4 regions of the Exiguobacterium sp. FSL W8-0210 genome follow, and region 3 is predicted to be linked to each of the others. Evidence: riboswitches for the same ligand, from Rfam matches in the RefSeq annotation. Region 3 holds a riboswitch; each other region holds the start of a gene.
The links. Region 3 has a riboswitch for thiamine pyrophosphate ahead of MKY22_RS08320 (ECF transporter S component). Riboswitches for the same ligand answer to the same signal wherever they lie in the genome.
Positions count from the first base shown of each region.

Region 1 (4,215 bases), 350 kb from region 3:
ATCTCCCGGAAGATAAGGTCCGTCGCGCCATCTCGTTATCAAAGGATAAATATTGTTCGGTCTCGCAATCCCTGAACGCTGAGATTTCCGTCTATTATTCGATCAATGGTGTGCGAAGCGAGGATCCTTTGTGAAGAAAACCGTACTAATCGGTTGTCTGTTGCTTGCAGGGTGTGCGCAGGAGACGACGGAACCAACGAAACCATCACAACCAGCAACGAAGCAACCGACGGAGGCGAAGAAACCAAAGCCTGAGCCGACAAAGGAAGCACAACAACAAGCACGATTAAAGCATCAACTTAAAGCGATGTCGACGTCAGAAAAGATCGATCAACTGCTCTACATCGGAGTCGCCGGCACGGAACTTTCAGCAGCTGACCGGAAATTGTTACAGACGCATGCGATTGGCGGGGTCTTATTGCTCGGCGGAAACATTACGTCGGAAGAGCAACTCTTGACGTTCACGCGTGCGATTCAAGAGACGAACCAAAAACCGTATGCCTTCGTCGGGATTGATGAAGAAGGCGGACGCGTCAGCCGGGTACCGGATCAACGATTACGTTTACCGACGAGTCAACGGATGGCGCAAGGAGCAGATGAAGTGAAAATGGAAGACGTCGGACGTACGCTCGGACATTTGTCACGTTTTTATGGCTTCAACATGGACTTCGCGCCGGTCCTTGACGTCAACAGTAATCCGAACAATCCGATCATCGGCGACCGTGCGTTAAGTGCTGATCCGAAGACCGTCGCGACGCTTGGTACGGCCCTGATGCACGGGATGCAGGAGACGGGAACGATTCCAGTCGTCAAACATTTTCCCGGTCACGGCAATACGAGTGTTGATTCCCATGTCGGGCTACCGAAAGTGACGGCATCAAAGGAAGAATTGAAGCGGACGGAACTGTTACCGTTTAAAGAAGCGATTCAAGAGGGCGCCGAGATGGTGATGGTTGCCCATATTCTCTATCCCGCGTATGACAATCAGCATCCATCCTCGCTCTCAAAGCCGATCTTGACTGACCTCTTGCGTCAGCAACTCGGATTCAACGGTGTCATCATCACGGATGATCTCGTCATGGGAGCGATCACGAAACAATATGGTCTCGCGGAAGCGGCACGTCAGTCGCTCGTCAACGGAGCTGATATGGCAATGTTTTCAGAGGCAGGTGCTTACACAAAGGTCCATGCCGAAGTGATGCAAGCCGTCAAAGACAAAACGCTGACGCCGGAGATGCTCGACGCTAAAGTAATGCGCATCCTGAAGCTAAAGCAGACGTATGCCGACAGCCAAGAGCAACAGCGACCGACGAAATCGGAGCTGATTCAGCAAGTGGAAGCGCTCAACTAGGACTAGCGAAGCAAAGCGACTCATGCTAGACTAATGGGGCAAGCCAATTAAACACGAAAAGACACTAGGGGAGTCTCCCAGCAGACTGAGACGGAAGTATCCGGACCCTTTGAACCTGATCTAGTTCGTACTAGCGGAGGGAAGTGGCTCGAAACCCTAGATATCCTTAGCGCTTCAGCGCATTTTCGGACCACTCCTTTCAACATCGGGAGTGGTCCTTTTTCGTATGGAAAGGAAGAACATGATGCGTTTACATCTGATTTCGACGGGATCCATTAATCCGCTTGACGAAATAAAGACCTTTCAATCCCTTCAACCCTATACGAATCAGCTGCATCTACGTGAACCGAACTTATCGGCGGCAGAATTACTTGATCTGATTGAAGCACTCCTTGGGCATGGTTATTCGCCTGAACAGTTAACGGTTCATGACCGGGTCGACGTCGCCCATGTCGCCGGCATCGGTGTGCAGCTGACGCGCCGTTCCTTGCGTGTCCGCGATGTGCGACGTCATTTTCCGAATCTCGTCATCGGGAAATCGGTCCATTCACTAGCAGAGGCACTGGCAGCAGAAGCGGAAGGAGCCGACCGACTGCTGTACGGTCATATTTATCCGACAGCGTCGAAGCCGGACATGCCACCACGAGGTATTGACGCCTTGAAGCAAGTCGTCACCTTCACGACGAAACCAGTCATTGCAATTGGCGGGATCACACCAGAACGCATGCCTGAAATCGTAGCGACCGGTGTAACCGGAATCGCCGTCTTATCGGGTATTCTCGGTCAATCGGATCCACTCGCCGCCGTCAAGCATTATCAGGGGGTACGGGTATGACGAATCACATCATCATCGGCGGTGGAGTCATCGGTTTGACGCTTGCTTACGGTCTCGCCTGTCAGAATGAATCCGTCGTCGTCTTAGAACGCGGAGCAGGTGGACAAGGAACGAGTCGCGCGGCTGCCGGGATGCTTGCGACGGACATCGAGCTCAGAGAGGAATTGCATGCACTTGCCGCGCGAAGTCGTCGTCTGTATCCGTTGCTTGCTCGTCGCCTCGAGCGAGAGACTGGCATCGATTGTGGGTACCGGGAACAACCGTTTTTGTTAAAGCGTAAAGGACGCGAGCATCTGTTTCCAATGGTCGGTCAAATCGATCCACGACGACTGACGACTGCATTGATGTATGCCTTACACGCACGTGGTATATCGATTGAAGAACAGGTAGATGTCACACGCATCGAAGAGAGCGATGACTTCATCAGGGTCGAGTCGAATGCGGGAACGTGGACCGGACGAACGGTGACGGTCGCTGCCGGACGCGGGTCGCAAGCCTTGCTCGATACAGCTGGTATTTCGATTGCGACATATGGAGTCAAAGGAGAATGTCTCGCCGTCCGTCTCGCGGGTCAGCCGTTACGCTCGATCCTGTTTGACGACGCCGTCTACCTCGTTCCGAAAGCAGACGGTCGGATTTTGATCGGTGCGACCGAACTGCCGCACGACGAGACGGTCGGTGTCAGTGTCGCAGGGGTCACGTCGTTGCTTCAAGCAGCAGAACGACTGTATCCACCGATTCGTGACGCGGTCATCGAAGAAGTCTGGTCCGGTGTACGGCCACAAACGGTGTCCGGCTTGCCATATATCGGAGTCGCCGATTCATCCCGTCGGATCTTCCTAGCGACGGGGCATCATCGGCATGGCATATTACTCGCACCGGCGACAGCGGAAGTCTTGGTAAATACATTACGGTTGATTCAGAAGGAGGAAGTCCGATGAACATTACGATTAACGGCAATGACCACACGATCGATCAGATTGAAACGATCGAGGACATGCTCACGCAACTCGGCTTAGGGGAAAAGCTCGTCATCGTCGAACAGAATCGACAAATCATCGATCGCATGGCGTACGGTCAGACAGTCGTTCGGGACAATGACACATTTGAAATCGTTCATTTCGTAGGAGGAGGATAAACATGCTGAAAATTGGAGAAAAGACATTTGAATCACGGTTATTGCTCGGAACAGGGAAATATACGGATGCTACCGTACAGCAAGAAGCAATCGATGCGTCTGCTTCACAAATCTTGACGTTCGCCGTCCGTCGGCTCGACATCTTCGACAAACAACAAGCGAATTTCTTGGAGTCGCTTGATTTAGCGAAGTACGATTTACTGCCGAACACGGCCGGTGCTAAGACGGCGGAGGAAGCTGTTCGGTTAGCAAAGCTTGCGCGGGCATCCGGTATGTGTGACATGGTGAAGGTCGAAGTGATCGGTTGCGATAAGACGTTACTACCGGACCCAATCGAGACGTTACGGGCTTCTGAAGAATTACTCAAAGAAGGCTTCATCGTCTTACCGTATACGTCAGACGATGTCGTGCTCGCACGACGACTCGAGGAAATCGGTTGTCACGCCATCATGCCGGCTGCATCACCAATCGGTTCCGGACAAGGTATCCTCAATCCGCTCCACTTGCGATTTATCATCGAGCAGACGACGGTCCCGGTCATCGTCGACGCCGGGATCGGTTCACCGACCGACGTCGCCTATGCGATGGAACTGGGTGCGGATGGTGTCTTATTGAACTCAGCTGTCGCCCATGCCCAAGATCCGGTCAAGATGGCGCGTGCGATGCGACTAGCTGTCGAAGCAGGGCGCCTCGGTTACGAAGCGGGACGTATCGAGAAGAAACAGTATGCGGTCGCGAGTAGTCCAACGAGTGGATTGATTCGATGAACCGTTACTCACGGCAAACTCGATTTCAACCGATCGGGGAAGCGGGACAAGCACGCTTGGCATCAGCGAAGGTGCTGATCATCGGCATGGGAGCGCTCGGAACGGCGTCGGCAGAGCAACTCGT
Region 1 covers NZ_JBBOUK010000001.1:1,231,311-1,235,525, forward strand. The annotation lists gene MKY22_RS06330 (OsmC family protein) at 1-134, shown strand, start outside; gene nagZ (beta-N-acetylhexosaminidase) at 131-1,351, shown strand; TPP riboswitch at 1,408-1,510, shown strand; gene MKY22_RS06340 (thiamine phosphate synthase) at 1,593-2,186, shown strand; gene MKY22_RS06345 (FAD-dependent oxidoreductase) at 2,183-3,127, shown strand; gene thiS (sulfur carrier protein ThiS) at 3,124-3,324, shown strand; gene MKY22_RS06355 (thiazole synthase) at 3,327-4,091, shown strand; gene MKY22_RS06360 (ThiF family adenylyltransferase) at 4,088-4,215, shown strand, end outside.
Region 1: it holds a riboswitch for thiamine pyrophosphate, as region 3 does, so the genes downstream of both, MKY22_RS06340 (thiamine phosphate synthase) here and MKY22_RS08320 (ECF transporter S component) in region 3, are expected to answer to the same signal.

Region 2 (4,215 bases), on a different contig from region 3:
TTTTTGAAGATTGATTAAAAAAGAGGGATCGACTGAGAAGTGAGTTAAATCAATATGTAGATGATTCTTTTGTTCTTCTGATGTGAGAATGGACAGACGATCAACAGTCTTTTTAAGATCGTGATCATTTAATTGGTTCGATAAATTTTTGACTAAAGACAATACCTCAAGCATAGAAGAAGCGTCTAAAAACGTTTTATCCCATTTGTAATTCTCTATAATACCGAATCCACCGTTTGTTCCATGGTACGAAGTAATAGGAATACCAGCTGGACTAATGGTTTCGATATCTCGATAAATTGTTCTCTGAGAGACATTTAATTCTTCAGCTAGTTGTGAAGCAGAAATGGTAGAGCGATGAAGTAGCTTAAATATAATAGTTAGTAAACGTTCAAGTTTCAATGGAATCTCCTTTACGTTAAACACGACGGAAGTTTTTATGTATATCTATAAAGTGTAAATGATTTCATCTTAATTAATAATTGAAACGCATTTAGTATCATTAAAAATAAAATACAATAACAAAAAGTATGCGCGGGCGCATACTTTTTGTTATTTCACTTACCACACTATCAGTTAAGAAATTTAATCATTTATTTAATCTTAAGTAGATCTACCAATTGTCATGCGCGAGAAAATTCATACACACTTGTCAATTCCAATCACATGCATTTCCATCGTTATCGCGGTCTAAATCATGGGGATCAACTGCAGGACCTCCGGCAGCTATATAAAAATCTTGAGCGGCTTGGGCGCTGGAAAAATCACCACAGTCGCGATCTGCTCCAGAAGGGTCGTATTCAAAATCAGTTGCTACTTCTGTATTTACTTCATCAACGTATTCCTCATCAGATATACTCTCATCTTCATTTATCACTTCACTATTTGCTAAAGAGGCTTCGAGTTCGTCGATTTTCTCTTCTGCAACAATGCGTTTCGTCTCTTCTTTATTGAGTTTATTCTCTAAGGTAGTACGTTTGTCTGCTTCCTCCTTATAGCTTTCAACGGTTTGCAAACGTAACTCTTTTTCTTGTGCTAACTCCTCTTTCAATTTTTTCGTTTCTTGTTGTTGCTCTTTTAGTTTAAATTGCGTGTCTTTTAAAGATGTTTCTAACTCCTTTGACTCTATCTTTAATGATTCCAACATCTTTGTTTCCTTGGTAGAAGACCCGGCTTCTATTTTTTGAGGCTCATTTATTCTGTCTACCATATAGATAGAAATTGCAAAAGCAATGAATACGCCTAGCCAAACGGCAAAGGTTGGGTACTTCACTGGATTTCGAAACCTTGGTTTAAAGTAAAAGTATAGACCAACTGCTGAGATCAATAAGCCAATGAGACTCCAAAAGGTGATAGTGAAGAGTAAAAGATAGACAATAGCAATTACGACGAGAAATAATACTTTTCGGATGTTCATAAGTTCAGCTCCTTTAAAAATATTTGTATTTTTATTGTACATATTTATAAGGGAAAATTGATTAGGAATTTATAGTTCTTTTCTAAAAAATCGCTTATAACGCTCGAGTACTAATTTGAATAAAATATAAGCAATTACTGATCAAATATAATTGATAATTTTTAAGAGAATAGACGTACACCAATCTAAGCGAATTAAAAATAATCAGAAAAGGTTGTATGTCGTAGTCGATACAAATAGGACTGTATAAGGAAATTTGACATAATGAGTTAGAAGAAAAAGATTGATTAATTGCTTAGATGATGAGAAAGGCATTTACCGTATCAAAGCACTTATCTCTTACGCAATTGTGAAGAACTCCAATGATATTATGGAAAAGAAAATGAATTGTTGATTGATTTGGTACGTTTTTATTCAAAAAGCAATAAAAGCATTAAATAGAGCACGTATAAATTTAAGACGAAAAAAGTAAGGTAATCAACACGAAGAGAGAAGACGACATACATACTACTTAATGGCTCTCATACGATGATTAAGCAAGATAAGCTTACTATATTGCAGACATCAATGATTCGGACTTTTAGGTCACGTAATTGATCTGCAAAATCGAATCGCTCATATATTAAGACATTATCAAAGAAAAAACGATAATTAGGATTGTCTAGTATAAGATATGACCGTAACAAAGCAATCCGGATAAGATCATAAACCTATTTTTACGCTCGATCTTTAAAGAAATACTATTAACAAATCACACTCATCATTATTAACAGATGTATAAGACGACTAAAGTGAAGGTAATTTAAATAGAATCACTAGGGGTGTTATTAAACTGAGATGAGGAGCGACTCAAACCCTTTGTACCTGAACTAGGTAGTACTAGCGTAGAGAAGTGTAAACCCTAATGAACAAACAGAGACAATAATGTCGCTCTTTGCTATGTGATTGTTTAGACGTGCACAACTTTCCATTTAGAGAGTTGCGTTTTTTGTTTACTACTTCACTATTAAGTTGCAAAAATTGATAGGGTAGCGGACAGGAATGACCAGAACAGTGTTAATGACGGGAAGTAGTCAAGACTCTAGGGCGACGATTGCAAGGATGTTAGTGAAAATGGATTTAAATGATGATTAATTACTTTAAAAGCAAAGATGCGGCACAAAGGCGTGTGAGCGAACTAGGAGTAGAGAATGCACTTGCCTTGTATGCAGATGTCATGAAGCGGGAAGATATTGAGAGCATGATGCAATCCGCAACAGCACATTATGGTCAAATCAATGTTGTTATTAATGATGCATTAGTAGAATTCAAATTTGATCCAGTTTCTCAAAAATCTTTCATCGATTTGCAATAGGAGGACTACTAGAAACAATTGGATGCAACGTTAAAAACGGCGCTTCACATCATTTAAAATTTTCTTCCACAATTATGGAACGACATAACGGTAGTATCATTAGCATTAGAACAAACCTCTATCAAAACCCAGTAGTTCCTCATCATGAATACTTAACAGCAAAAAGCAGGTCTAATTAGTTTTACACGCAACCTGGTCGCAGAACTAGGTCAATACGGTATAAACGTGAATGTCGTCTCCGGCGGATTGTTGAAACTTACGGATGCTAGTGCTGTGACAACCGCTGAAGTATTCGATTTAATTGATCAATCGAAACTGTTGAAAAAAGTGACTACCCCAGAAGAAGTAGCACAAATGGTTGCCTTTATGGCATCAGAAGCAGCGTCTGGGTTTAACGGTCAAAACGTAACGGTCAATGGTGGATTAACGATGAATTGAAGCGGGCGTTTTAAAAGATTCTCAGCTTGTAAGAGAAGGGATTCGTGAACAGAAGATGACGAATAGAAATCAGTTAATATCGGCGTTTTATTATATGAATGTGGTCATCCCCAAGCCACATGGTTAATGGCTGATTCCGCGATTAAAGAGATCGGAGAGAGCCGCTATTATTAGCGTTTGGCTCAGATAGCGGCAGCTAGATGTTTGAATGAAGTATTTTTTGCGGATAATCATTCCTTTCCGGCTAATAATGCAACTGATTTACCTGCTTTTTGGTTGGATCCTTTGATCAATTTAACTGTTATTTCTCAAGTGGCGGATCATATTGGATTAGTCTCCACGATATCGAGTACGTTTTCCAATCCATATATGGCAACAAGACAACTCCTAAGTCTTGAACATCTGACGAAGGAACGAGTAAGCTAGAACTTAGTGACCTTGATGAAATACCGGGAAGCATCGACCTATGATATGAATGCACTTTCTATGAGAAAAAATAATATAAAAAGACGTAAAAATTAGTGACTTTAACTTTAATAGAGAGGCTATTCTTATGATGGAATCAAGCCAATTTTCTTTAAGATTAATTAGCTAACAGTTTTAACAATCTTGTGAGAACCCAAGCTATTCGGTGTATCGTAACATGTTTCATCGTAATTTTTTAACTTCGTAATTTCAAATGAAAATTAGTAGCCATATGAGTTTTGAAATGATGCGGCTCGATAGAAATAGAAGAAAATTTTACTAGTTTAAAAATTATCTAAGAAAAAAGATTAGACGATATATTTAAAAGCAGACAAAGAGTGTAAATCAAAAAAATTAATATAGTATATACAAAGCGCTAAAAAGTACTTGGATGAAAATCAATTAATAAGTATTATTAAAGTAACTTTATACAAAAAATCTAAATTTAATAATTTTTTGTATAAACTCATATAAAGTTAAGTGGAGATTTAAATTTTCGTAATTATCTATTCAATACTATAAAATAATGTTGAAATATAAT
Region 2 covers NZ_JBBOUK010000002.1:34,970-39,184, forward strand. The annotation lists gene MKY22_RS16290 (helix-turn-helix transcriptional regulator) at 1-402, opposite strand, end outside; gene MKY22_RS16295 (excalibur calcium-binding domain-containing protein) at 653-1,417, opposite strand; TPP riboswitch at 2,225-2,325, shown strand; partial or broken gene MKY22_RS16300 (3-oxoacyl-ACP reductase) at 2,459-3,209, shown strand.
Region 2: it holds a riboswitch for thiamine pyrophosphate, as region 3 does, so the genes downstream of both, MKY22_RS16300 (3-oxoacyl-ACP reductase) here and MKY22_RS08320 (ECF transporter S component) in region 3, are expected to answer to the same signal.

Region 3 (4,215 bases):
GTCAGGCAGCGCTTGATGCCCTCGATCTTAATCAAGCAGCAATCAAGATGACCTATCTCGAACAAGCCGTCCGCGCAACTGGATTACAACTCCTCGCACAACAAGAAGCACAAGCGCCGGGAATACTGACGATCGTTCATCCGTCCGCAACTGATTTAGGCGACGCTCTGCGTATTCAGGGGTATCACGTCCAGTACGAAAGCGACTATCTTGTTTACAATCAGTGGCTTCAAATTTCGACGATGGGACAGACGACGATGCGACAAATTGAACGTCTCGTTCGTGTTTTAGTTCGTGAAAATGAACGAATCACCATAAAGAATGAAAAAAATGAAAGACCTCTCAACCCTTGATTTCAAGCGGTTTGGAGGTCTTTCGACTTCGAAAAGATAAAAAAGAGGTTTATGGATTTAAAACATAGGGGTATAAACTCATTAGCACCGCATCAAACCGGTGACTTACTCACACATGTTTCTCAATATCAGCGTAATGACCTGGGAGAGAAATGCAAAGTCACGAAAGCGTCAGATTCATGAGAGTCTGAAACCGATTGTCTTAGCATGTTTCATATTGTTCAGGACTTGTCCTGCTCCTACATTCATTACCTTTTGAGGGCTATACCAAATTCAAGGGGGAAATGAACATGTCAGTTAAATTAACAGCCGAAAAACGCGAGGTACGTCCACGCTCACTCCGTAAACAATTACGTCATGAAGGAAAAGCTCTTGGTGTCGTGTATGGTTACAAAGTGGAAAGTACACCAATCGCGTTTGAAGAAAAAGAATTGCTTAAAATCGTTCGAGAAAACGGTGAGAACGTCTTGATTTCACTGAAACTCGACGGTAAAAATATTAACGTCTTGATCAACCGTCGTGATATGGATGTCTTCACATCAACTGTCGATCACGTTGAATTCATCGCCGTTAAAATGGATGAAGAGACAGAAGTCGAAGCAGACGTCGTACTCGTCGGCGAAGCAGCTGGCGCTAAAGTCGGTGGATTCCTGTCACAGACACTCTTTAAAGTAACAGTCGCAGCTACACCAGATAAATTACCAGAGAACGTCGAAGTCGACGTCACGAACCTCGAAATCGGCGATTCGATTTCTGTTGCTGATCTTCCAGAACAAAAAGATTTCCGTATCGTCACAGAAGGCGACATTCAAGTCGCAGCTGTCGTCGAATCAACGCTTGAACAAGAGCTTGAGGAAATCGAAGAAGCAGAAGCTGAGGCACAAGCGGAAGCTGGTGAAGACAACGAAGCGGAAGCTACGGAAGAGTCTTCAGAAGAAGCAAAAGAAGAGAACGAAGACAACAAATAAGTCGTTTGACGATACGCCCTTCGTGGCGTATCGTTTTTTTGTGTCTTGACAATAGACAGAAGATTGCCTAAAGTGAACAGCGTATCACCTATTACCATATCCACTAGGGGAGCCCATTTGGCTGAGACGATTCACTTCGGACCCTTCGAACCTGATCTAGTTCATACTAGCGTAGGAAAGTGGAGCGATCACATCCAATGACTCCTGCTGCGCGCAGTTTTTCTGAGGACCGCTCTCTTTTTTACGGAGGGCGGTCTTTTTTGGCGTCTCCCCCATTCTAAGGAGGACGTACCTAATGCAACAATGGAAAATGAAAGAAATCATGGTCATGATGATGCTCGCCGTCGCTTGCGGGGTCATCTATCTTGGTTGGTCAACACTCTGGTTACCAATCTCAGCGATCTTCGGTCCTGTCGGTGCCAACTGGATGTTTGGGATCTGGATCATCGCGAGCCCGCTCGTCGCAGCAATCATTCAAAAGCCAGGTGCCGCTTTAATTGCGGAAGTCGTCGCGGCAGCCGTCGAACTGTTCACAGGTAGTCATTTTGGTTTATCCGCTCTTCTGATCGGAGTCTGCCAAGGACTTGGTGCGGAAATCGTCTTCGCGATGACGCGTTACCGTCGTTATGACACATGGACCTTGATGTTATCGGGTGTCGGAGCCGCGATTGGTAGCATCGTTTATAGTCTAATCGCGAACGGATTCGGTTACTACACAACGACGACGTTGCTTGCGACAACTGGCTTACAATTGATCAGCGGCGCATTACTCGGTGGCTTGCTTGCAGCCATTCTCGTCCGTCGCCTTGTTGCGACTGGTGTCTTGAACGGGTTTGCGGCAGGACGTGCGAAACGAGAAGTCGCATGATTACTGTCGACGACCTCAGCATCCGCTATCCCGGTCAGATGAAATCGGTGCTCAATCATGTATCGCTGACGATTGAGCAAGGGACGACCCTTCTGCTCGGACGAAGTGGGAGTGGCAAGACGACATTACTTCATGCCCTTGCCGGACTGACACCGGAAACGATTGAAGTCGAACAGACTGGTACCGTTACCCGGTCCGGTTCGGTCGGAATCTTGTTTCAAAATCCAGAAGAACAGTTCTGCATGGAGACGATCGGACGCGAAATCGCTTTTAGTTTAGAAAATCGCTCGATTCCGCGCGTGGAGATGGATGAACGAATTGAACGCTTACTCGCACTCGTCGGTCTCCCCCTCCCCTTCTCGACACCGATCGCGAGTCTATCCGGTGGAATGAAACAGCGTCTCGCGCTCGCAGCGGTCCTAGCACTTGAGCCGACGATCTTATTACTCGATGAACCAACGGCTCAGATTGATCCAATCGGACAACATGAGCTGATGGCGTTGATTTTTCGAATTCAAAAAGAACACGATTTAACGATCGTCTTGATCGAACACCAACTCGATGTCTGTTTGCCGTACGTCGACCAGGTCGTCTTACTTGAGGACGGATCGATTACTGCGACAGCAGATCCACGGGATCTGTTCCCGCAGGATTACAAAGAGCTTCAAACGAAAGGTATTGCCGTTCCCTCTTTGTATCCGTATACGTTAGAGACGTTACCCATAGATGGACCGCAAGCGGCGCGACTTCATGTGCCTTCCCCCGTCGCTACAGCTGGTCGCTCTTTGTTACACGTCGCTGCATTATCGACGAAAGCACCATATCCGCTGACCGATGCGACATTTTCCCTGCAGACAGGAGAATGGGTGATGCTGCTTGGGGCAAATGGATCCGGGAAAAGTACACTGCTTGCGACACTCGGGCGGTTGCTTCCCAATCGTGGAACGTATCAGCTCCAGGGGCGACCGGTTCATCGTTACTCCCGGCGTCGCTTTTATGAGCACGTTGGCTATGTCTTTCAACAACCGGATCTGCAGTTTCTTAAGCTGACGGTCGAAGCGGAAATCGACTGGAGCCACCGGGCAGCGACGAACGTTAAGCGCGCGGCGTTGCTCGAACGGCTGGAACTGACATCTGTCAAACAGCAGTCACCCCTTGCTCTTAGTACGGGGCAACAACGACGGCTCAGCGTCGCAACGATGCTCGGACAAACGAAAGACTTATTGTTGCTCGATGAACCGACCTTCGGACAAGATGGATTGACGACACGACGCTTAATGGAACAGTTACAGATGGAACAACAGAACGGTACGACACTCGTCATGGCGACGCATGATATGGAGCTCGTCGCCCGGTATGCGGATCGTGTCCTCGTCATGGAGCAAGGACGGATTGCTTTTGACGGTCGCCCAAGCGAGTTATTCGCTGACGTTCCATTACTCGAGCGCTGTCAGCTACAACGTCCACTTTCGTACCAATTCCAGGAGGTGAAACGTGATGCAAACGAACGTGTCCCCGTTCGCTAAACTCAATCCCGTCATTAAGGGAAGCGGATTGTTTTTGATCATGTTTGCCTTGATTGCAACGAATGACTGGGTCAAAACGTTAGTATTCCTGAGTTTTGCTATCGCACTGCTACTCCTCTCCGGATGGGGTCCTTTTGATTTCTTGAAGCGACTTGCGCCGTATAGTCTATTATTCTTATTGACGTTCTGGATGATGGCGGCTTTCGGCAAAGGAACGAATATTCTTTGGTCGTTTGGTTGGTTTCATGTCACGTCGGAAAGCGTCGCGCACGGCTGGTTACTTGCCTTGCGGATGGCCACGTTCGTCTGCTTGAGCCTCGCTTTCGTCACGACGACCGACGCGACCCGTTTCGTAATGAGCTTGATCCATCAGGCGAAGTTATCGCCCCGCTTTGCTTACGGATTCCTTGCCGGGATTCGCTTTCTGCCGCAACTGGTCGAAGAAGTCCGCGTTTTGCGGCAAGTCCGGATGATTCGCAATGTGCACAGTCGCTTTCCTG
Region 3 covers NZ_JBBOUK010000001.1:1,578,264-1,582,478, forward strand. The annotation lists gene MKY22_RS08310 (GNAT family N-acetyltransferase) at 1-353, shown strand, start outside; gene MKY22_RS08315 (50S ribosomal protein L25/general stress protein Ctc) at 644-1,321, shown strand; TPP riboswitch at 1,417-1,516, shown strand; gene MKY22_RS08320 (ECF transporter S component) at 1,617-2,189, shown strand; gene MKY22_RS08325 (ABC transporter ATP-binding protein) at 2,186-3,715, shown strand; gene MKY22_RS08330 (energy-coupling factor transporter transmembrane component T family protein) at 3,687-4,215, shown strand, end outside.

Region 4 (4,215 bases), 380 kb from region 3:
TTCCAAAAGCCATCCGCAATACAGTCTGGCGGACGTTCATCTTCTTCGTCTTATCGATTACGATCGTTGGTGCATTAATTCCGTATGAATCAGCTGGCGGAGTCAGCAGTCCGTTCATCATGGTCTTTGATGCGATCGGTATTCCGTACGCTGCTGATTTGATGAACATCGTCGTCTTGACGGCACTATTGTCCGTCGGAAACTCCGGATTATATGCGGCGACTCGGATGTTATGGGCAATGGCGCAAGAAGGGATGATTTCAAAGAAATTATCTTACGTCAATGCACGTGGTGTGCCGATGCGGGCGTTGCTCTTTACGATGATGTTCGCGATGTTATCGCTTCTGACCGCATTTTTTGCAGAAGATACCGTCTTCATTTGGCTCTTGTCCTTAGCCGGACTCGGGGCTCAAGTCGGCTGGATTTCAATCTCTGCTTCGCAGCTTGCATTTCGTCGTCAGTTCGTCCGAAACGGACACGATGTATCCGAACTGAAATTCAAGACACCACTCTATCCGGTGTTACCACTGATTTCGTTGACACTTAACGTCGTCGTCCTCGTCAGTCTTGCGTTTCAAGCGGATCAACGAATCGCTCTATACATCGGTGTTCCTTTCTTCCTTGTCATGTGGGGAAGTTATCATCTCTTCGTCAAAGGAAAACATCTATCCGCTCAAAGCGACATCCGTGTCGCCCCTTCTCAACTCGAAGAATAATTTCATCTAAAAAGAGGCCGCGGAGTCATCCACGGCCTCTTTCCTATGATTGTGCTATTCCTTAAGCGTCCGCATCATCAATAGTTCTCCATGATGGAGCTCTACCTTCGCTTCTGACGCACACCATTCATTACTGACGGTCAAGGAACCTCCGACCGGTACTGGATGTGCATCAAGTGGATATTTGACTCCGGATAAGCTTAAAGTCGATGGTACGAGTGGAATGAACGAAAGATAATGATAGCTCCCTGCTTCGACTGCATACGTTCCCTCAGCCAAGTATCGTACCTCTTCTCGTTTCGTCACGAGTCGTGCCTCTGGGTATCGCTTCAATAGATATACATTTTGGACGGTCATGTCGAGCCGCCCACCTGTCGCCCCGATAATGAAGGTATCCTCAAACTGTTTCTTCTCTGAGACTGTACGAAGTGCCAGTTCGAGATCCGTTTCATCTTTCTCGGCCGGATGAACGATTGCCCCTTCTGGTACATAACCAAGAGAATCAAAATCACCAATCGTCAGGTCGCATGTCAGCCCAAACGATTCAATCGTCTGAACACCACCGTCGACACCGACGATAAAGTCACCTGGCTGACAAAACGTCCGTAAATCCGGCGCTTCTTCTCGCGGACCGGCACAGACGAGAATCGCCCGCATCTCAGACACCTCGTGCCGAATAACGGAGTAAGCGTGGCGCAGTCGTAAATAAAAGACCCGCAACGACACCACAAAGAACGTAAGACGGTACCATGTATGTCGCGTTATAAATCAATGAATACGGTACGACTGGACCTTCGGCATACTCGGCAAAAAAGACGATTCCACTGATGACATGACAGATATAGCGGAGTCCTGCGCCTAATAACGTCGCCAGGAGAACGAACGCCATCAAGCTTTTCTTTTGTCCATTGCGCGCGGCTAGTCTGACTTGACGCGCGAACAGACCACTTAATCCGACGACACCATACGCAATCGTATAGTCAAGCATCGGTTGAACAATCGTCAAGACTTGTGGAGCGAACATCAATTGAATCGTACCCACAAGCGCTCCCGTGACGACCCCTCCGACGACACCGTGGCGAAATGCCATGACGAAGATCGGTAACATCGCTAAGCTGATTGAGCCTCCTTGTGGCATTTTGAATGGAATCAGTAAATCAAAGACGACTCCGAGACTGGCGAAGATGGCAATTTCCATCATCACTTGTAACCGTTTCATGCTATTTTCCTCCTTCATTGTACGAGAGGACGCAAAAAGGCAGTACGACGAACGCCGTACTGCCTGCGTGCGCCACATCCCTACGTCCGTTTGAACGGAACAGGTTCGAAGGGTTAAAGTCTAAAAGACTCCTCTCAGCCGCTTTTCAAGCGACACCCCTTGCGGTCATCATATTTCGTTTTCTCGTTCTTATTATACGGCAGCCCCTTGACGAATGCTAGTGATCGCTTCCGCATAATCTGGTGCATTGTAGATTGCTGATCCTGCGACGAGAACGTTCGCACCGTTATCGATGCAAAGCTTTGCCGTTTCCGGATTGACGCCACCGTCAATCTCGATTTCAAATGTCAGACCACGATCTGCTTTCATTTGCGCAAGTGCTGCGAGTTTCGGCATGACACGCTCGATGAAGGCTTGTCCGCCGAAGCCCGGATTGACCGTCATCAATAAAACCATATCGACATCCTCAAGGACGTGTTCAATCGTTGATAATGGCGTATGGGGATTCAAGACGACTCCTGCCTTTGCGCCCGCTGCTTTGATTTGTTGCAAGACACGATGGACATGATTCGTCGCTTCGACGTGGAACGTCACGATGTCCGCCCCTGCTTTGACGAAATCCTCGACGAAACGTTCTGGCTGGTCAATCATCAAATGGACATCGAGAATCATATCCGTCTTTTGACGTAAGCTGCTAAGCACAGGTAATCCAAATGAGATGTTCGGTACGAACTGACCGTCCATGACATCAAAATGGATATAGTCCGCGCCTGCTGCTTCGACTGCTTTAACATCGCGTTCGAGATTCGCAAAATCTGCTGATAAGATAGATGGTGCAATTTTAATCATCTTCAATACCTCCGGGCTCGATTCTTGATTTCGTCTATAAACATACCATAGTTCTCATAACGAGAGGACATGATTTCTTGGGCTTCGACGGCTTCCTTGACGGCACAACCGGGTTCATTCAAATGCAAGCAACCTCGGTATTTGCAATCATCTTGTACAGCCACGAATTCAGGGAAACTCCACCGTACATCCTCGATTTCCATATCATACGGAAAATCGAGGTTCGAGAAACCTGGCGTATCGGCAATCAATCCTTCGGCAAGCGGCATCAATGTGACGTGGCGCGTCGTATGACGTCCGCGTCCGAGTGATTTCGAGATCGCACTTGTTTCTAAATCAAGAGAGGGTTCCAGTGCATTGAGCAATGAACTTTTCCCGACACCGGATTGTCCGGCGAGAACGCTCGTTTTTCCAGCAAGTAACGGACGGACTTGCTCAACACCTGCCAACGTCTCACTTGATGTCTCGATGACCGTATACCCAATCTTCCGGTAAGCGGCAATGGCGTCTCGGACAGCCGGTCCTTTAACATCGTCCAGCAAATCCATCTTCGTCAACAGGATGACGGGTTGAATTTCCTTCGCTTCGATCAAAACGAGAAATCGGTCGAGCAAGTGCGCTGAAAAATCAGGTTCTGCCGCCGAGACGACGAGCAATGCCTGGTCGATATTCGCGACTGGAGGGCGTACTAAAAAGTTGTCCCGCTCCTTCACTTCGAGAATGTACCCGGTCTCACTTTCGATATGAAGCACGACTTCATCTCCGACGACTGGACTGATGCCGCGTTTTCGGAAATTTCCTCTTGCTCGTGAACGAACTTCTCCTTCTGGTGTCATGACATCATAAAAGCCGCCCTGCAGGCGTATGATCGTTCCTTCTCGATTCTCTTCGATGCGTTGTTCCGTCATCCTATGCACTCCTTTTTTATCACATTCATTGTGCGTCTTTTGCTTGATTGTACGTGATGGTTTTTGAACGATACACCGTATCGTCTTTATAGATCGTAATTTTGCCTTCTTCTCCCGGATCAATCGTTAATGGCACGTCGAATGTCTCATCTTGATCAATTGATTCCTCGATGACGGTCCGCTTCCCTTTCGCGTCTTCCGTCTCGATTCGGATGACTTGTTTCGGCGGAGCCTCTTCTTCATCTTCACTAACAGCATCATAGACGACCTTTTCAGGGAACGTCGCCGTCACTGTTTTTTCTTCCTCACCTTTAGAGATGAAGACCGTCACGGAGTCGTTCGGCTCGACTTGTGCGCCAGCTTGTGGGAATTGACGGATGACTTGATCGAGTTTGACATCGCTAGAAAATTCTTGTTCGAACGTTCCGTCTAATCCTACTTTATCGAGATAAGCTTTTGCTTCATCACTCGATAAATTCGTCAAATCCTTCAACTCGAAAGAAGACGTCCCCTCAGATACAGT
Region 4 covers NZ_JBBOUK010000001.1:1,958,843-1,963,057, forward strand. The annotation lists gene MKY22_RS10375 (amino acid permease) at 1-716, shown strand, start outside; gene MKY22_RS10380 (thiamine diphosphokinase) at 771-1,373, opposite strand; gene thiT (energy-coupled thiamine transporter ThiT) at 1,375-1,935, opposite strand; TPP riboswitch at 1,996-2,105, opposite strand; gene rpe (ribulose-phosphate 3-epimerase) at 2,128-2,784, opposite strand; gene rsgA (ribosome small subunit-dependent GTPase A) at 2,787-3,692, opposite strand; gene pknB (Stk1 family PASTA domain-containing Ser/Thr kinase) at 3,718-4,215, opposite strand, start outside.
Region 4: it holds a riboswitch for thiamine pyrophosphate, as region 3 does, so the genes downstream of both, thiT (energy-coupled thiamine transporter ThiT) here and MKY22_RS08320 (ECF transporter S component) in region 3, are expected to answer to the same signal.